One region of the Paenibacillus sp. YYML68 genome, then DNA from elsewhere that is predicted to be linked to it. Evidence: a T-box and tRNA genes for the amino acid it is inferred to sense, from the RefSeq annotation. Region 1 holds a T-box; the other holds one or more tRNA genes.

Region 1 (3,928 bases):
ATGTTGCAGGCCAGCTTCTCAAGTCGTGAATCATTCATCGTTATCGTCTCCTTTTTGACAGCCGACATGCGGCAATTTTCGTTTTCATTTATTGTAGCAAACTGCAGCCGCCCTGCAAAAGCACTCTCGCAGGAAATCACTTGATGCAATCACTTGACACACCCCTTGTTCATCTTATAGAATTAGAAGTCGAGAATAAGCATTATCGCCATAGCGGCGGTTGTGCTTACAGGTGGAAGACGGTGTCACCCTCTATTAGATTTTGTTGCCGATAAGGACCGCGGCTGGTTCTTCCTGTCGGTTGCTTTCCTAGCTGGAAGCCATAAGCAAAGTCGGGCGCTTTCTCCACACGTTGCAGTACCACACCCATTCTATTTTAACGACAAAGGAGCCCATCATACATGGCACGTTACACAGGTCCTAAATTTAAATTGAGCCGCCGCCTCGGCATTTCCCTGAGCGGTACTGGCAAAGAATTGAAACGTCCTTTCCCTCCAGGTCAGCATGGCCCGGGTCAACGCAAGAAGCTGTCCGGCTACGGTGTACAGCTTCAGGAGAAGCAGAAGCTTCGCCATATGTACGGCTTGAACGAGAAGCAGTTCCGCAACCTGTTCGACAAAGCTTCCAAGCTGCAAGGTATCGCGGGTGAGAACTTCATGTTCCTGCTTGAGAGCCGTCTGGACAACCTCGTATACCGTCTTGGTCTGTCCAACTCCCGTGCAGGCGCGCGTCAGCTCGTCGCTCACGGTCACGTTACAATCAACGGCAAGAAGGTTGACATTCCTTCTTACCTCGTAAGCATCGGCGACATCATCGGTCTTCGTGAAAGAAGCCGCAGCCTGTCCGCTGTCAAGGAAGCACTGGCGAACCGCCACCACATTCCGTCCTACGTTGAATTCAACGAGAGCGCAATGGAAGGCAAGTTCGTTCGTCTGCCAGAGCGTGCTGAGCTGTCCCAAGACATCGATGAGAAGCAAATCGTCGAGTTCTACAGCCGTTAATATCGAAGAACCGTTCCCGACTCGGGAACGGTTTTTTTTGTGGATGGATCGATGCTGGATGCCAAGCTGGCAAAACCAATAAGCCTTCCGTAACACCTGCTCTCGCGAGGTGCCGGGAAGGCTTATTGTCGTTGCTTCGGCCTACCAACCTTCAGACCGACGCCTGATGTTGTTCATCCGAGTTCAACGGATGATTAGCCGAGCTTAATACGGGCGAACTTCCGCTTGCCTACCTGCACAATATCACCGTCCGCGAGCGTTAGCTCGGCATTCGGATCATCGACCTTCTCCTCGTTCACCTTCATCGCTCCCTGCTGTACGCTGCGGCGCGCCTCGCTGCCAGATGCTTGCAGTCCGAGCGTAACTAGCAGCTTCGCGGCGCGAATGGTGCCGTTCTCAAGAGCGTCCAGAGGAAGCACGACCTCCTCGATATCAGTCGGGAGCGCACGCTGCTGGAACACCGTCACGAAGTGCTGCTGCGCCTCCTCGGCCGCCTGCTCACCGTGATACATACGCACGAACGTGTACGCCAGACGCATTTTCGCATCGCGGGGATGAACAGTTCCGTCCTCGATGCCGCTGCGCAGCTGCGCAAGCTCATCATTGCTCAAGTCCGTAGCCAGCTCATAATACTTGAGCATCAGCTCGTCCGGAACGGACATCGACTTGCCGTATATTTCGTTCGGTGCCTCGTCGATACCGATGTAGTTGCCCAGACTCTTCGACATCTTGTTGACGCCGTCCAGTCCCTCCAGCAGCGGGTTCATGATGGCGACCTGCGTCGGAACACCGTATTCCTTCTGGAGCGTGCGGCCCATCAGCAGGTTGAACTTCTGGTCGGTGCCTCCGAGCTCAATGTCGCTCTTCAGTGCGACCGAATCGTAACCCTGCATGAGCGGGTAGAAAAATTCGTGGATATGAATCGGCAGTCCCGAGCCGTAACGCTTCGAGAAGTCGTCACGCTCCAGCATGCGAGCAACCGTAACCTTCGCCGACAGTTGTACGACGTCAGCGAACGTCATCGGGCCGAGCCATTGCGAGTTGAAGTATAGCTCTGTTTTGCTCTCGTCCAAAATTTTGTAAATCTGCTTCTGGTACGTCTCGGCGTTGCGCTTCACATCGTCCTCGGTCAGCTGCTTACGCGTCTCCGACTTGCCTGTCGGATCACCAATGCGGCCCGTGAAGTCGCCAATGATCAGCTGAACCTGATGGCCAAGCTCCTGAAATTGACGCAGCTTATGAAGCACGACCGTATGACCGACATGAATGTCTGGTGCGGACGGGTCAAGCCCGAGCTTCACCTTCAGCGGCGTGCCTGTTGCGACGGAGTCGATCACCTTCTGCCGAAGCTCGTCCTCCGGTACGATCTCAATGACGCCGCGCCGGATCGTCTCCAGCTGACGGTTTACTTCCTCCTGCTGCTGTACGGTAAGCTGTTCCCATTTGGTTTCCATTCCTTATTCCTCCTCCTATGATATAGCGGGTGTACACGCCCTACATGACAAAAAAAGCCCTCTCATCCACAAAGGGACGAGAAGGCTATGCTCGCGGTACCACCCTAATTAAAGCCGGTCCACATGGGACGGCTCTCACTCACATCGATAACGGGAACAACCCGATCGGAAGCTACTGAAACTGCGCTCTGGCTTAAGCCGTGCGCCTTCGTTCCCCTCCGCTGCTCCGGACTGTAATTCGAGACAAGCTCAGCACCGGTTCACACCTCCCACCGACTCTCTGCAAGCTGCATGCGTTGACTCTACTGCGCGTCCATCGTAGCATTTCACGTATTCGTCCTACCAGCCGCATCAAGCTCGAACGATATGCCGAGGATGCGCTCGTCTCATTTAACCACAATGCTGCTTCGATTGTCAAACGTTGTCTGCTCATAGCGACGGTCTCCCGCCCTACCAGCTCCTGCCGCACAGCAGGAGTGTCGAAGCATGTCCAGCTTGACGCATTGTGCTATAATAGTTAGGAATGTTTAGCCAATCAGGAGGAACCTGTTTACATGGACATGGATCATAAGGATAACTCAACCAAGCAAAGCAGCACTCATAAGAGAAGCTCCAAGGCTAGCAAGGCAAAAAAAATAGCGCTGCAAATCGGTAAGTATACGCTTATTACGTTCAAATGGCTGTTCATTATCGGCATCATCTGCGGCTTTCTCGCAGGCGGAGCTGCGTTCGGCTATGTGACCGCCCTTGTGAAGGACGATCCGATCCGCGACAAGGAGACGATGCTGAAGCAGATGAACGAGGATGCGCTGACCGGCTTCGTCTATTTCCGCGATCATACGATTGTCGGACAGCTACGCACCGAGGAGGACCGGCGTCTGGCTGGACTTAGCGATATTCCTCAGGTCGTGCTCGACGCCGTATTCGCCATCGAGGATAACAATTTCTACAACCATCCCGGTATCGACTTCAAGGGTACGGCACGTGCCGTTGTGCAGAAGGTGCTCAACCAGGATGTGCAGACTGGCGGCAGCACGATTACGCAGCAGCTGGCAAGACGCGTATTCCTGTCGCTGGAGAAGGCGGACAGCCGTAAGGCGAAGGAGATCTTCCTGTCGCTGCGTCTCGAGCGTATGATGTCGAAGGACGAAATTTTGCTTGCCTATCTCAACAAAATTCCGTACGGCAACGGCTCATCCGGCTACAACGTATACGGCATCAAGGCGGCAGCCAAAGGCATCTTCAATATCGAGGACTTGAGCCAAATTAATCTAGCTCAAGCGGCTTACCTCGCCGGCCTGCCGCAGCTGCCAAGCAATTACTCCGCGTTCAGCAGCAAGGGTGAATTCGACGGAGCCGCCTTCAAGCGGGCGGTCACGCGTCAACAGCTCGTGCTGCGCCGCATGCTGGAGGAAGGTAAAATTACGTCGCTGCAATACGAGGAAGCGCTGCAGTTCGATCTGAAGAGCACGC
Region 2 (3,928 bases), 1.2 Mb from region 1:
GAGCTAAGGGGGAATCCGTATGTCTTCTTACACAAGAGGCCTCCTCATATGGACCGGAGCGATCGGCATATTACTCAGCTCCTGTTCCTACAGTAATCATTCTTCTGTCCCGTCACCTGATTCACCGCCTTCAGCAAATAATTCTCCAGCAACTGAAGCAGCGGATTCTAGTCAAGAGGTATTAAACAAGGGTGAAGATCAAGAGCGGAAGCTTGCCATTGAGCCGAATGGACCGCCTCATCGCAAATTAACTGCACATGATTCTAATGTAAATGCAGCAACCCAGCCTCCAGCAGCCATACCTACACCGACTAAGCAGGAGGACGTTTCAACCACCCCAGTAGCTGAAGAAGCATCGCATTCTAAAGGCTCATCCGAAGCTCACGAGGCGGCAAAGAAGTCAACGAACAGCAAGCTCACAACAGCCACCAAAGCCAAACAGAAATCAGCTCAAGAGGCGGAGGCAGCCCGTAAAACAGCTGCTACTACGAATAAGCAGCTAAGCTTAGCGCAGCTCGTCCGTAAGTATCCTGCATTTATCAAGCTGCAAGGCTCATCGAACTCCAAGCAGGTTGCATTAACGTTTGACGATGCACCTGACCTTAAGTATACGGCACAAGTTCTAGATATTTTGAAAACCTACAAGGTCAAAGCGACCTTTTTCCTTCTCGGCAATCAAGCTGAAAAGTACCCACAGCTCGTCAAGCGCATGATAGACGAAGGTCATGTCATAGGGAACCACTCGTATTCTCATCAATTGTTTACGAAGCTGTCGGACGAAAGCTTTGCAGCTCAAGTGAATCAAACCGAGGATGTATTGTCGCCCATGATCGGCTACGCTCCTAAGCTCATTCGTCCACCCTATGGTGAAATAACAGAAAGTCAGCTGCTGTGGGCGAAGAACAATGGATACTTAGTTGTGAACTGGAATGTAGATTCATTGGATTGGAAGCAGCTTAAAGCGGAGCAAGTATCGGCTAACATATTGAAGCGCGTGAAATCTGGAGCTATCATATTACAGCACTCTGGAGGCGGCCCTAAGCAAGATCTGAGTGGCACGGTGAAAGCTTTGCCACGCATTATTGAAAAGCTGCAAGATGATGGCTATGAACTCGTGCCACTAACAAAGCTATTGGATGTTGCGAAGTCGAAGTAACAACAACTATATATGTCACTAATATTAAAAAGCTCATCAACGTTATTACGTTGATGAGCTTTTATAATGCCGGTAGAGGGACTTGAACCCCCACGGTTTCCCTCACGATTTTGAGTCGCGCGCGTCTGCCAGTTCCGCCATACCGGCTAGTGGCGTGCCCTAAGAGATTCGAACTCCTGACCTTTTGATTCGTAGTCAAACGCTCTATCCAGCTGAGCTAAGGGCACATATTATAATCAATTTGGAGTGGTGCCGAAGACCAGACTTGAACTGGTACGGTAGTCACCTACCGCAGGATTTTAAGTCCTGTGCGTCTGCCGATTCCGCCACTCCGGCAAAGAATGGAGGCGCCACCCAGACTCGAACTGGGGGTAAAGCTTTTGCAGAGCTCTGCCTTACCACTTGGCTATGGCGCCATGTCTAATATGGAGCGGAAGACGGGAATCGAACCCGCGACCCTCGCCTTGGCAAGGCGATGCTCTACCGCTGAGCCACTTCCGCATATAAACTGGGGATCTAGGATTCGAACCTAGGCATGACGGAGTCAAAGTCCGTTGCCTTACCGCTTGGCTAATCCCCATTATGGTACACTAGTAAGTAAGTATGGGGCGATCGAAGGGAATTGAACCCTCGAATGTCGGAGCCACAATCCGATGCGTTAGCCACTTCGCCACGACCGCCATAATACTATTTAATTGGCAGGGGCAGCAGGAATCGAACCCACACTAACGGTTTTGGAGACCGCTGTTCTACCCTTAAACTATGCCCCTAAAAAAAGTGGTGGAGGCTGATGGATTCGAACCACCGAACTCGTCAGAGAACAGATTTACAGTCTGCTGCGTTTGGCCACTTCGCTAAGCCTCCGTATGAAGCTGGTGCCGCCGAGAGGACTTGAACCCCCAACCTACTGATTACAAGTCAGTTGCTCTACCAATTGAGCTACAGCGGCATAATGGTGGTGGCTCGGGACGGAATCGAACCGCCGACACGAGGATTTTCAGTCCTCTGCTCTACCATCTGAGCTACCGAGCCGTACACTTGATACTAAAACATTTTTTACAAAAAGTAAAGAGTTAATTAATGGCGGAGCCGACGGGATTCGAACCCGCGGTCTCCTGCGTGACAGGCAGGCATGTTAGGCCTCTACACCACGGCTCCGCGATAATATACTTTCTGAATATTCATCCAGAGAAGTTTGGTTGCGGGGGCAGGATTTGAACCTGCGGCCTTCGGGTTATGAGCCCGACGAGCTACCGAGCTGCTCCACCCCGCGATATTAGTATGGTGGAGGCTGACGGGATCGAACCGCCGACCCTCTGCTTGTAAGGCAGATGCTCTCCCAGCTGAGCTAAGCCTCCATACTGGTGACCCGTAGGGGATTCGAACCCCTGTTACCTCCGTGAAAGGGAGGTGTCTTAACCCCTTGACCAACGGGCCTTACTTGCTACGGAGAGAGAGGGATTCGAACCCTCGAGACGCTTGTGACGCCTACACGATTTCCAATCGTGCTCCTTCGGCCACTCGGACACCTCTCCATATGGCTCCCCGAACAGGACTCGAACCTGTGACAACTCGATTAACAGTCGAGTGCTCTACCAACTGAGCTATCAGGGAACATTGTTTCAAGACTTGCGCCTTGAAAACTGGATACGAAACTAAGCACGCTGATGCTCATTATTAGCATTTGCTTACGAAGTACGTTTACTTCGTAAACGTTGTAGGATAAGCCCTCGACCGATTAGTATTCGTCAGCTACACACGTTACCGCGCTTACACCCCGAACCTATCAACCTCGTCGTCTACAAGGGGTCTTACGAATTGGGAAATCTCATCTTGAGGGGGGCTTCACGCTTAGATGCTTTCAGCGCTTATCCCGTCCGTACTTGGCTATCCAGCCGTGCTCCTGGCGGAACAACTGGTACACCAGCGGTACGTCCATCCCGGTCCTCTCGTACTAAGGACAGCTCCTCTCAAATTTCCTACGCCCGCGACAGATAGGGACCGAACTGTCTCACGACGTTCTGAACCCAGCTCGCGTACCGCTTTAATGGGCGAACAGCCCAACCCTTGGGACCTACTTCAGCCCCAGGATGCGATGAGCCGACATCGAGGTGCCAAACCTCCCCGTCGATGTGGACTCTTGGGGGAGATAAGCCTGTTATCCCCAGGGTAGCTTTTATCCGTTGAGCGATGGCCCTTCCATACGGTACCACCGGATCACTAAGCCCGACTTTCGTCCCTGCTCGACCTGTTTGTCTCGCAGTCAAGCTCCCTTATGCCTTTGCACTCTGCGAATGATTTCCAACCATTCTGAGGGAACCTTAGGGCGCCTCCGTTACATTTTAGGAGGCGACCGCCCCAGTCAAACTGCCCACCTGACACTGTCCCCATACCGGTTCACGGTACCAGGTTAGAACTCCGATACGATCAGGGTGGTATCCCAACGGCGCCTCCACCGAAGCTGGCGCTCCGGCTTCTCAGGCTCCCACCTATCCTGTACAGATCGTACCAAAGTCCAATATCAAGCTGCAGTAAAGCTCCATGGGGTCTTTCCGTCTTGTCGCGGGTAACCTGCATCTTCACAGGTATTAAAATTTCACCGGATCTCTCGTCGAGACAGCGCCCAAGTCGTTACGCCATTCGTGCGGGTCAGAATTTACCTGACAAGGAATTTCGCTACCTTAGGACCGTTATAGTTACGGCCGCCGTTTACTGGGGCTTCGGTTCACAGCTTCGGATTACTCCTAACCGCTCCCCTTAACCTTCCAGCAC

Evidence for each region. The T-box of region 1 lies ahead of tyrS (tyrosine--tRNA ligase). A T-box ahead of a tRNA ligase gene usually reads a tRNA of that ligase, here a tRNA-Tyr.
Region 2: it encodes a tRNA-Tyr, which carries the amino acid that the T-box ahead of tyrS (tyrosine--tRNA ligase) is inferred to sense. The anticodon was not compared.

What each region holds. Positions count from the first base shown of each region.
Region 1 covers NZ_BQYI01000001.1:3,099,656-3,103,583, forward strand. Annotated here, with positions in the region: gene PAE68_RS14060 (aminopeptidase) at 1-38, opposite strand, end outside; gene rpsD (30S ribosomal protein S4) at 402-1,001, shown strand; gene tyrS (tyrosine--tRNA ligase) at 1,196-2,455, opposite strand; T-box leader at 2,525-2,784, opposite strand; gene PAE68_RS14075 (transglycosylase domain-containing protein) at 3,010-3,928, shown strand, end outside.
Region 2 covers NZ_BQYI01000001.1:4,274,336-4,278,263, forward strand. Annotated here, with positions in the region: gene PAE68_RS19070 (polysaccharide deacetylase family protein) at 20-1,156, shown strand; tRNA gene PAE68_RS19075 (tRNA-Leu) at 1,224-1,303, opposite strand; tRNA gene PAE68_RS19080 (tRNA-Arg) at 1,307-1,383, opposite strand; tRNA gene PAE68_RS19085 (tRNA-Leu) at 1,404-1,492, opposite strand; tRNA gene PAE68_RS19090 (tRNA-Cys) at 1,499-1,572, opposite strand; tRNA gene PAE68_RS19095 (tRNA-Gly) at 1,583-1,657, opposite strand; tRNA gene PAE68_RS19100 (tRNA-Gln) at 1,665-1,736, opposite strand; tRNA gene PAE68_RS19105 (tRNA-His) at 1,761-1,836, opposite strand; tRNA gene PAE68_RS19110 (tRNA-Trp) at 1,853-1,926, opposite strand; tRNA gene PAE68_RS19115 (tRNA-Tyr) at 1,935-2,020, opposite strand; tRNA gene PAE68_RS19120 (tRNA-Thr) at 2,030-2,105, opposite strand; tRNA gene PAE68_RS19125 (tRNA-Phe) at 2,113-2,188, opposite strand; tRNA gene PAE68_RS19130 (tRNA-Asp) at 2,238-2,314, opposite strand; tRNA gene PAE68_RS19135 (tRNA-Met) at 2,353-2,429, opposite strand; tRNA gene PAE68_RS19140 (tRNA-Val) at 2,439-2,514, opposite strand; tRNA gene PAE68_RS19145 (tRNA-Glu) at 2,519-2,593, opposite strand; tRNA gene PAE68_RS19150 (tRNA-Ser) at 2,604-2,691, opposite strand; tRNA gene PAE68_RS19155 (tRNA-Asn) at 2,695-2,770, opposite strand; rRNA gene PAE68_RS19160 (23S ribosomal RNA) at 2,875-3,928, opposite strand, start outside.